One region of the Ensifer sp. EB106-05-01-XG146 genome, then DNA from elsewhere that is predicted to be linked to it. Evidence: predicted binding sites of a transcription regulator. Region 1 holds the regulator's gene; the other holds the start of a gene.
The links. The regulator LexA, encoded in region 1, represses DNA repair genes until DNA is damaged. The targets are predictions, from matches to a motif close to TGTTCNNNNTGTGTTCNG.

Region 1 (5,295 bases):
TTCAACGCGGTTCACGTAGCGCCATCGTCAGGTTGCAGCGTAAACCCGCCGGCAGAGTTCGACAATGGGTGGAGTGCAGAAGCGGTTCAGAGACCGACCGCCTTCGGCGCCCGGCCGGATCGAACAACGCATATCGTGCAACGGCGTTCGAGCGGGCGCGCTGGCGCGCGTATTGACAGGATCGGCGCCGGTCGTGTTGACTGAATGCTACGGGGCCGTAGCTCAGTTGGGAGAGCGCCGCAATCGCACTGCGGAGGTCGAGGGTTCGACTCCCTTCGGCTCCACCAAAACGATCAGTAGGTGCCCGGTTGCCGAGGTATCGGAACAGCGGCTGATTTGTCATCAGCAGATCGCCAGTTCGAGTCTCTCTGGGGACACCACCATGCTAAGCCACCGTCCGGCCTTCGCGAAACGCTGCCCGATCCCGTGGCCACCTGTTTTCAGAGGCTGAACGGATCCCGCGCCGATCGCTTCTCGCTCGGTGCACTGAACGGGTCGGCTTTCTTCTCCTTGGACTTGCGGCCCTCGTCGGCGATAATCTCGTCGACCGCCCGCTGGCATTTCATCAGCTCGTCGGCCGCCGGGCCGGTGCCGCGCAGGCTGAGATTCGCGATGACGCGATCTTCAAACGCGATGGCCAAGGCCCGCTTGCGCACGAAGCCCGTCAGGAACTCGGCGTCGGTGACGTTCACGAACAGAAACTTTCCGCTCGCATCACCGGCAGCGGTCGCCGAAGCGCTCCAGGGATCGGTCTTGTCGAAGTGGAAGGTCAGGTCGTACTCTTTGCCGACCTCGAGCGACCTCCAGTCGTCGCTGGCGAAGCTCATATAGAGCGGCGACTCGGAGCCCTTGGGATAGAACCCAAGGCGCAAGGTGACCCCGCCGTCGAATACCGACGAGATGAAGCAGGAGCCCTCCATCGAGGTGTCGGAAGCAACGGTCCAGCCGTCGACATCCTTCCACTTGATGATTTCGGACTCCTCAGCCGCGGCCGATCCCGCGGCGATCAGACAGCTTACCAATCCGACCAGCAATCTACGCATGCAAAACCCCCGTTTGCCCGCATTTTGATAGGTCCCCGCATCGCTGTCGAGGGTGCCTAGCCGATCCCAGGCAATATTTTAGGAATATTCACCTCTCCGCGGCAAGCGGACTGCCCATCACATGGCGAAAGGATCTTTCGATGACTTGGTCTGGCCGCCGCCGGCAAAGGGATCGTTGTTCGGCGCATTGCCACCGGCGCCCGCAAAGGGATCGTTCGCCGCTCCCTGATCGCCATTCGGGATCAAGGCGCTCACCGCCTCCTGGCACTTGAACATCTCGCTTACCGCCTTCATCGAATCACGCAGGCTGAGGCTCGCGACGACGCGCCCCTCGAAGGCCAGCGCCAAGGTGTTCTTGCGAACGAACTCGGTAAAGAAGTCGGTGTTGGAAAAGTTGACGACAAGGGCCTTGGCGCCGGTCAGATCAACACCGAACGCAACGGCCGGCCACTGACGACCACGGTCGAGCTGCAAGGCAACATCGTATTCCCGCTGCGGCTCGATGGATTTCCATTCGGCATTGCCGATCGAAAGAAACGCCAGGTTCGTCGATCCCCGCGGATAAAAGCCGATACGAAGGATAGCGCCGGCGTCATAGCTCGTCGCCGCGTAACACGAGCCTCCCAGGGAAGGATCGGATCCCACCGTCCAGGCGTTGATCCGTTTCCAGATATTCGAACGCCCTTCTTCGGCAGACGCCGCTCCAGCCGTGAGCAACAGGCCGAGCACCACCAACGACAATCTATGCATGCAACCACCCCACTTTCCACGCAAAGTTATCTTTTTTTAGAGGCCTGTCGAGACGGTGAAGGCCCTTCCCCGCAGGGATTTTTGCGCGCCCCAGGCCCGATGCGAAAGCTGGCAGCTCCGATGCATTCTCCGCGCCGGTCCATGAAGAACGGCCGAGACGAGGTTGAGATGGAGCGGCTGGCGCAAATCAGCCACAGCCTGCGGGCAAAGAGCTGTTGAACATGGCAGAGTGATCGCCATGCTTGCTGGACTTCGGAACGAAAGCGCGGTTCACATCGTTTACCAACCCGTAGTCCCACCCCTTCATCAAGTGGACGATCACCGTGCTTGCCGCCCTGCTTCTCGCTTCGATAGTCGCATCGCCCAATATGCCTGACGTCAAGCTCAGTGCCGCGACGGTGGATGAACTCCAGACCGATTTCGAACGGGCCGTGCCGTGCCATCAGATCGATGGACGCAATGTTTGGAAGGGCGCGCTCGCGTTCTACATCCAGTCCTTCGTTTATGACGGCGATACGCCCGTTGCGACCGATGCGGCCGACGCAGTGCTTCCGGAAGACAACAGCGCCGAAACGGTGAAGGAGTTCGAAGACGCCTGCTCGGCCTCGCAAGCGACTTAAGTCTCTCCGCGAAGAGAGCCGCGATTCGTTCGAATCACGCGCGCGACCGGCCTGCCCGGCGCTGTTTTGGGACGCAACCGTCGCCGAAAACCGCCCCGCTCCCGCAAAAGTGACCAATCGCCCCCACAGAAGCAGCCAATTGCCTGAATTCACGGAATTTTAGGCACTTGCGGAACACATATGGAACAGATAGTGTCTGTTCTTGATTTGTTTCACGCCTCTGGAGCGACGTGCCATGCTGACCCGCAAGCAACAGGAATTGCTTCTGTTCATCCACGAACGCATGAAGGAGTCGGGCGTACCGCCGTCTTTCGATGAAATGAAGGATGCGCTCGACCTGGCGTCGAAGTCCGGCATTCACCGTTTGATCACGGCGCTCGAAGAGCGCGGGTTCATTCGCCGGTTGCCGAACCGGGCGCGCGCGCTCGAAGTCATCAAGCTTCCGGAAGCCTACGCCGCCGGCCAGCAACAGCCGCGCAGAGGCTTCTCGCCGAGCGTGATCGAGGGCAGCCTCGGAAAGCCGCCGGCCGCCGCTCCTGCCACGCCGAAGCCGGCGCCGGTCGCCGAAAGCACGTCTGTTTCCGTCCCGGTGATGGGCCGCATCGCTGCCGGCGTGCCGATCTCGGCGATCCAGAACAACACCCATGACATTACCGTTCCGCTCGACATGATCGGCAGCGGCGAGCATTACGCCCTCGAAGTAAAGGGCGATTCGATGATCGAGGCCGGCATCTTCGATGGCGACACGGTGATCATCCGCAACGGCAACTCGGCCAATCCCGGCGACATCATCGTGGCGCTCGTGGACGACGAGGAAGCGACGCTGAAGCGCTTCCGTCGCAAGGGCGCGTCGATTGCGCTCGAAGCGGCCAACCCCGCCTACGAGACGCGCATTTTCGGACCGGATCGCGTGAAAATCCAGGGCAAGCTCGTCGGGCTGATCCGCCGCTACCATTGAATTCCAGGCAGAACGCCGAATCAAAAGAGCCTCGCCACTGAAAGTGGCGAGGCTCTTTCCATTTAAGGCGACCTGAAATCCAGATCGCTTATTCGTGGATCGTGTATTCGCCGAGTTCGCAGAGATCCTGCGTGTCCTCGGTCGTATCGAGGGCCGAGCCTTCCTCGAATTCGAATCGCATGTCGTATTTGCAGACGTCCCGCCCGTCGGCAATGGTGATCTCCATGCTCTCGCCGGGGTTCAGGACCTGCCGACCGAAAACATCGTCTTCCCATTCATTGACGCCGACCGGCGACGTATAGAAATTCGTCAGTACCGCGCCGGTGTTGTTCTTCAGCTGGAAAACCAGGTCGTCCGCGCGCGCCTCCATAGCGGTCGCCGCAAAACACGCCAACGCCGTCAGGATCAGTCTCTTTTTCATTGATGCCATTGCCTCCGTTCTTAATGTTGACGGACGCTACCGATGCGGTTGATCTCAGCGGAGTCATCGTTCCCCCTCTACCGAATTCACCGAAGCGATAAGATCCGACGGAGGCATAGGAGACGTGGCTTGCGCGGACGTGTCGCGAATTTTACCGCGCTGCCCTAAGGCAGAACGCCAAACCAAATTTAACGAGGTGAGATTTTTGGAGGCCTCGCCCGGAATTGAACCGGGGTACAAGGATTTGCAGTCCTCTGCGTCACCACTCCGCCACGAGGCCTCACAGCTCGGATAACCAAGCGTTGGCGCGGATTTAGAATGATTGCAGAAAAACCGCAAGAGGCATTTTCTGAAAAACGCGCCGTCGAATTGCAGGACGGATACTTTCCACAGAACGATCGACGATGTCCGCCGATCGTCTCCCAGCTGATCTCAGCACCAGGGCGTCGGGCGCCCTTCCCACGGCCGCACGAGCCCCTCGGAAACGAGTACACGTCCAAGAGATTGGTCACCGCGGGTGACCAGGCGCAGTTTCTCGCCGGCCTTGGCATCTGATCGCCCTCCCGCCGAGATCAGCCTGAAGTCGCCTGCATTCAGCAATTCGCGCAGGCGCTGCTTGGCGTAGAAGCCGCGCGAACGCTCCTTGTCGCAGCTTGCCTGGCGGATTCGCGGTGCATCGACATCGGCGACGCGGATCGTCTCGCCATGGAAGACGAAGGTCGCGCCATCGATCACGCAGTTGTCGTTGCGAATGCCGCAAAAATAGAACTGATCGGTACGGATGGATGCCGTCTTCACCTCTTCATTCGGCCGCACGAGAGGGGTTGGCGGCGTGACGCCGACATTCACCGACGGCACCGGGGCGGCCAGGACAACCTTCGTCGCCGGGTTGGGCTTCGGATTTGGTTTGTGCCTATCCGCCTGCTGCGCAACGCGCTCCTGCGCTTCAGGAACCGCGCGCTGAGGCTTCGGCTTCGTTTCCGATCGCGATGCAAAGGCCATGACATCGGAAACCACCGGCCAGTGCCGCAACTCGGCGCGATGGTCGTGGGCCATGACGCCGCCAAGGGTGAGCGCTGCGGCCAGATACCACGGCGCCATGCCGCCCTGTTTGCTGGTGCTTCGGCCCGAACTGCGGCGTCGACGTTTCGTAGTGGCTTTGGCCATCGGTCCCCATCCTGATTCGAGACCGCATTATGCGTTTGATGGGTTGCCGAAAAGTTTTCGAGGGCACCCCAACAGAGGGGAAGACCGCGAGGAACCGGTCATTCGCCTGCGCGGCCACGGCCCTTGTTGAGAGATTCGGAATTGCTACGGGACGGCCGCGAGGAACCGAAAACTGCCGACCGCCCTGCCCTCGACAACAAGATCGTTAAATCGGCGTCCGCCTCAGGAGCCGTTCGAGGAGTTGGCCTTCCCGCGCCAGCGCGCCCACCAGACGGCCAGACGACGACGGCGGCGGCGAACCGAGGGAATGTCGTGGGAAAGCACGATCAGGCCCAA
Region 2 (5,295 bases), 620 kb from region 1:
ATCTTAGCTGAAAACGGCTGCAAGCGTTATTCCCCAAAAGGACAAAGCCCGCGGGGCGGGCTTTGTCGGCAAATCGTTCCTGTCTCAGCCGTTGGTGGCCGGGGCGTCGTCGGCGGGCGCCTGGTCCGGCGTCGTCGCAGGTGCCTGGCCGGGCGTCGTTGCCGGCGCTTCGCCTTCGCCTTCGCCGGTTGTGTCCTTGCCGCGCAGGCGATCGAGAATGGTGGCGTCGGCTTCTTCGGGCAAAAGCGCGATCAGCTTGTTGCCGAGATTGTCGAGCAGCGGCTTCGACTTGGCCTGGGTGACCCAAGTCGGCTGCTGCTGCGGAGCGACGAGCCAGTTGAAGAACAGCATGGCGACGACGACCAAAAGGATGCCGCGGGCAGCGCCGAACAGGAAGCCGAGCGTGCGGTCGAGCGCGCCGATGCGGCTGTCGATGATGAAATCGGCGATCCGCATGGTGATGAAGGAGATGATGATCAGCGCGATCAGGAAGATCACCGCCGCCGATCCGATCATCGCGACCGTGTCGCTGTTGGTATACTGCTTCGCGTAGGGCAGGAGATGCGGGTAGAGGAAGTAGGCGGCAGCCGCCGCACCCACCCAGCTCGCGACCGAAAGCACCTCGCGCGAGAAGCCTCGAACCATGGCCAGGATTGCGGAAAACAGGGCGACGCCGAGAACGATACCGTCGAGAATTGTAATGGGCATTTTGTCCTTACTCCGGACCCGGTTCGTCCGGGTCTCCTCAAGCCTATCCGCCATCGGCCCTGAGTTCAGGGCATTTGCAGCCTGTTTGCGGCCCTTAAAGGGCGGCCTGCGGCATCCGCATCTTTCAGTCTTCGTCCTCCACCGGTCTCAGCGCGTTTCGCGACCCCGCGATGCGCGCCACCAGATCGGGCAGGCTTTCCATCTCGCTCCAGCGGCCATTGCCGTTTTTCGGCAGTTCGGTCGAAGCGGACGGCAGGACCGCCTGGGAGAACCCGAGCTTCTCGGCTTCCTTAAGGCGTTGTGCGGTATGCGCAACCGGCCGGATGGCACCCGACAAGCTGACTTCGCCGAAATAGACGCAATCCGCCGGAAGGGCAAGCCCGGCAAGCGATGAAACCAGTGCGGAAGCCACAGCTAGATCGGCCGCCGGCTCGGAAATGCGGTAGCCACCGGCGATGTTGAGATAGACGTCGTGCTGGCCGAGCCGCACGCCGCAATGGGCTTCCAGCACGGCAAGGATCATCGAGAGCCGTGCGGAATCCCAGCCGACGATGGCGCGTCTCGGCGTGCCGAGCGAAGTCGGGGCGACCAGCGCCTGCACTTCGACGAGAACCGGGCGGGTGCCTTCCATGCCGGCAAAGACGGCGGCGCCCGGCGATTTCTCGTTGCGTTCGCCGAGAAACAGTTCCGACGGGTTGGCGACCTCGCGCAGGCCCTTGTCCGACATTTCGAACACGCCGATCTCGTCCGTCGGGCCGAAGCGGTTCTTGACGGTGCGCAGGATACGATAGTGATGGCCGCGGTCGCCTTCGAAATAGAGCACGGCGTCGACCATATGCTCGACGACGCGCGGACCGGCGATCTGGCCCTCCTTGGTCACATGGCCGACGAGCACGACGGCGGTTCCCGTCTGCTTGGCAAAGCGGATCATCGCCTGCACGCCGGTGCGAACCTGGGTCACCGTGCCCGGCGCGGAATCGACGATGTCGCTCCAGAGCGTCTGGATCGAATCGATGATCACGAGATCCGGGCGCTTGCCTTCCGACAGCGTCGCCAGAATGTCCTCGACGTTGGTCTCAGCAGCGAGCAGCACATCGCTGTCGGCAGCCCCCAGCCGCTGGGCGCGAAGACGCACCTGCGCCACAGCCTCTTCGCCCGAGACATAGATGACGCGATGCTTGCGGCGCGAGAGCGCTGCCGCTGCCTGCATCAGCACCGTCGACTTGCCGATACCGGGATCGCCGCCGACGAGCAGCGCCGATCCGCGCACGAAGCCGCCTCCGGTCACCCGGTCGAGTTCCGAGATGCCTGTCTGGATGCGTGGCGCGTCTTCGATCTCGCCCGAGAGCGTGGTGAGCGCCACCGGGCGTCCCTTCTTCGGCGCGCGCGACGGACCGCCGCCGATGCCCGCCGTCGGGTCGTCCTCGATGATCGTGTTCCACTCGCCGCAGCCTTCGCATTTTCCCACCCAGCGAGTGTGGATCGTGCCGCAGTTCTGGCAGATGAATTGGGTACGCGCTTTCGCCATCGGCATCGACTTTCGGAATGTGAGACCGCCTACGTCGCGAGGGGACGTCGGCGGCAAAGAATCACCTGTATCGTCACATAATGCCGCAAAGTGCGGAACAAAAGGTGAATTTCTGCAAGAATGACCGAAAAATGAGCTGAAGGAGCGCGTCAGACGCTGTCGATATAGTGCCTGATATAGCGGCGGCCGAGGCTGGTCAGCATCTCGTAGCCGATCGTCCCTCCGGCGCGCGCGACATCGTCGATGGCGATGTGCCGGCCGAAGAGCTCGATGTAATCACCCGGTCGTACCGCGCTTTCAGGAAGGTCCGTGACGTCGAAGAGACTGAGGTCCATGGTGACGCGCCCGACATGCGGGACCTTCTGGCCGTGCAGGAAACCGAAGGCCCCTGATGGCGTTGCCTGCCTGAGCGTGACGCCGCCGCCGGACACGGAACGGTGATAGCCATCGGCATATCCCACAGCCACCGTGGCGATGCGACTGTCGCGGTCGAAGCGGGCAGAGGCGCCATAGCTCGCGGTGCCGCCGGCGGCCACGTCGCGCACCTGGATGATCCGTGCTTCGGCGGTCACCACCGGCTTCATCGGGTTGGGGATGTCGTTCACCGCCTCGCCGCCATAGACGGCGATGCCCGGCCGGGTCAGGTCGAAATGATAGTCGGGCCCGAGGAAGACGCCGCCGGAGTTGGCAAGGCTCGCATCGACCCCTTCATAGGCAGTCGACACCTCATGGAAGCGACGGAGTTGAAGGCCATTCAGCCGATGGTCCGGATCGTCGGCGCTGACGAGATGGCTCATGATCAGCACCGGCGAAAAGCTTGCCGGCCGCGCCGGGTCTGTCGCAAGCGCAACGGCCTGCTCGACCGTAAGGCCGAGCCGGTTCATGCCGGTATCCACATGCAGCACGCAAGGGTGGTCGCCACGCTCGGAAAGGGCGGCCATGAACACCGCCAGCTGCTCGTCCGAGTTGATGACCGGCACCAGATCGTTGTCGAAGAACAGCGCCTCGTTGCCCGGCCACATCCCGGCGAGAATGTAGATCCGGCCGTCCGGTGCAAGCGGACGGAGTGCTGCGCCTTCCTCGGCATTGGCGACAAAGAAATCGCGGGCGCCGGCCGCATAGAGGGCAGGGGCCGCCTGCGCGATGCCGATGCCATAGGCATCCGCCTTGAGGACGGCTGCGGCACGCGCCTTGCCGGAGCGCTTGTTCATGGCCCGCCAGTTGTCGACAAGCGCGCCAAGATCGATCGTGAGCCGGTTGGAAGCGGAAAGGAAGTCTGGAGGAAGCATGCCGGGCACTCTGCGTGGATGATCCAGGATCAATACAGCCAAGCGCAGAGCGTCGCAAATATTCCCCTGTCGTAGCGCCCTCGCGGATGGACCAGGCAAACGAGCACTTTTGTGCAAGACGCAGCCGCGCAGGCGCACTATGGTTTTGCCATGCAGACAATTTCGCAGGAAGAAGCCATCGATGTCATGCCGATAGAGGGCGCCGAGCGCACGCGCTTCTGGCGGGATTCCCGCTTCATGGGCATGGAATGTCTGACGGCGACCTTCATCACCCATGAATTTGCGCCGCACGCGCACGAAACCTTCAGCATCGGCGCCATCGAGGCCGGCTCGCAGATCAGCAAGATCAAGGGCGAGCGTTCGGAGGCCGGCCCCGGATACTTTTATCTGATCAATCCCGACGAAATTCACGACGGTCATCCGGGCGGCAGCGGCTATCGCTATCGCATGGTCTATCCGAGCGCCGAACTGCTGGTGAGCATCATCGAGGATGTCACCGGACGCGCTTTCAAGGGCACGCCATCCTTCTCCAAGCGTGTTTTGCAGGCGCCGGACCTGGCTCTTTCCTTCCATCAGGCCCACCGCACGCTCGAAGTGTCGGGGGCGACGCTCGAGGCGGAGGAAAAAATGTTCGCGGTGCTTGCCGCGATGTTCGAGCGCCACGGCAGCACGATCATCACGCCGATCGAAACGCGCGAGCAATCGGCCGTTCACCGGGCGCGCGACTTCCTGGCGGAAAACTATGCCGAGGACATCGGGCTCGAGGAACTGGCGAAGGTCGCCGGCCTCAGCCGCGCCCACCTCATCCGCGCGTTCCGCAAGGAGTTCCACATCACCCCGCATGCGTTCCTGACCGACAAGCGCGTGCGGGCGGCAAAGACACTGCTGCGGCACGGCTGGTCGGCGGTGGACGCAGCCTATCAATGCGGTTTTGCCGACCAGGCGCATTTCAGCCGTCATTTCAAGGCGCGCACCGGCGTCACCCCTGGGGCCTTCCGCGCCGGCTGATCACTTTCGTTCAAGACGATCCGCAGCCCGAGTCCTAGAACACTCGGGCAATTGCGATCGCGCGCCTGTGTGGAAGGGCGGCGCATCGCGCGAATGGAGACGTGGACGTTGCAGGAAAGAAGTGCGTTCCAGGAATTTCGGGCCGCGGCCGTTGCTATGACGCCGCTGATCGTCGCGGTCATGCCGGTCGGCCTCGTGTTCGGTGCGGTGGCGGCGAGCAAGGGACTTGCGCCGGCCGAGGTGGCGCTGATGAGCGCGCTGGTCTTTGCCGGCGGGTCCCAGTTCGTCGCGATGGATATCTGGACGCATCCGGCGTCCTGGGCGGCGCTTGGCTTTTCGGCACTGCTCGTCAACATCCGCCATGTGCTGATGAGCGCTTCGATCGGCGGCAAGCTCGACAGTTTCTCCGGCCCGGCGCGCTATGCCTCGATGCTGCTTCTGGCCGACGAGATCTGGGCCATGGCCGAGATGCGGGCGAGCAACGGCAAGCTGACGCCTGCCTGGTATGCGGGCCTTGCGGTGCCTTTCTACTGCCTTTGGGTGCTGACGAGCCTTGCGGGCGCGTTGCTTGGGGCATTCCTGGGCGATCCGAAGGTTACCGGCCTCGACTTTGCGTTCCCCGCCGTCTTCATCGTGCTGGTCATGGGGTTCTGGAAAGGACGGGAGACGGGTGCCGTTCTGGCGGCTAGCGCTTGTGCTGCCGTGCTCACGCATCAGTTGCTGCCAGGTGTCTGGTACATCGCTGCCGGGGCTGCGGCCGGG

Region 2: the regulator LexA is predicted to act here: its motif matches at 2,330-2,347, upstream of radA (DNA repair protein RadA).

Annotation. Positions count from the first base shown of each region.
Region 1 is NZ_JBYTDX010000001.1:1,498,155-1,503,449, reverse strand. Features, by position in the region: tRNA gene AC3WVQ_RS07455 (tRNA-Ala) at 212-287, shown strand; gene AC3WVQ_RS07450 (hypothetical protein) at 441-1,034, opposite strand; gene AC3WVQ_RS07445 (hypothetical protein) at 1,161-1,778, opposite strand; gene AC3WVQ_RS07440 (hypothetical protein) at 2,117-2,413, shown strand; gene lexA (transcriptional repressor LexA) at 2,649-3,371, shown strand; gene AC3WVQ_RS07430 (hypothetical protein) at 3,460-3,801, opposite strand; tRNA gene AC3WVQ_RS07425 (tRNA-Cys) at 3,999-4,072, opposite strand; gene AC3WVQ_RS07420 (thermonuclease family protein) at 4,225-4,959, opposite strand; gene AC3WVQ_RS07415 (hypothetical protein) at 5,182-5,295, opposite strand, start outside.
Region 2 is NZ_JBYTDX010000001.1:881,478-886,772, forward strand. Features, by position in the region: gene AC3WVQ_RS04230 (CvpA family protein) at 85-708, opposite strand; gene radA (DNA repair protein RadA) at 833-2,236, opposite strand; gene alr (alanine racemase) at 2,386-3,525, opposite strand; gene AC3WVQ_RS04245 (AraC family transcriptional regulator) at 3,676-4,533, shown strand; gene AC3WVQ_RS04250 (AzlC family ABC transporter permease) at 4,690-5,295, shown strand, end outside.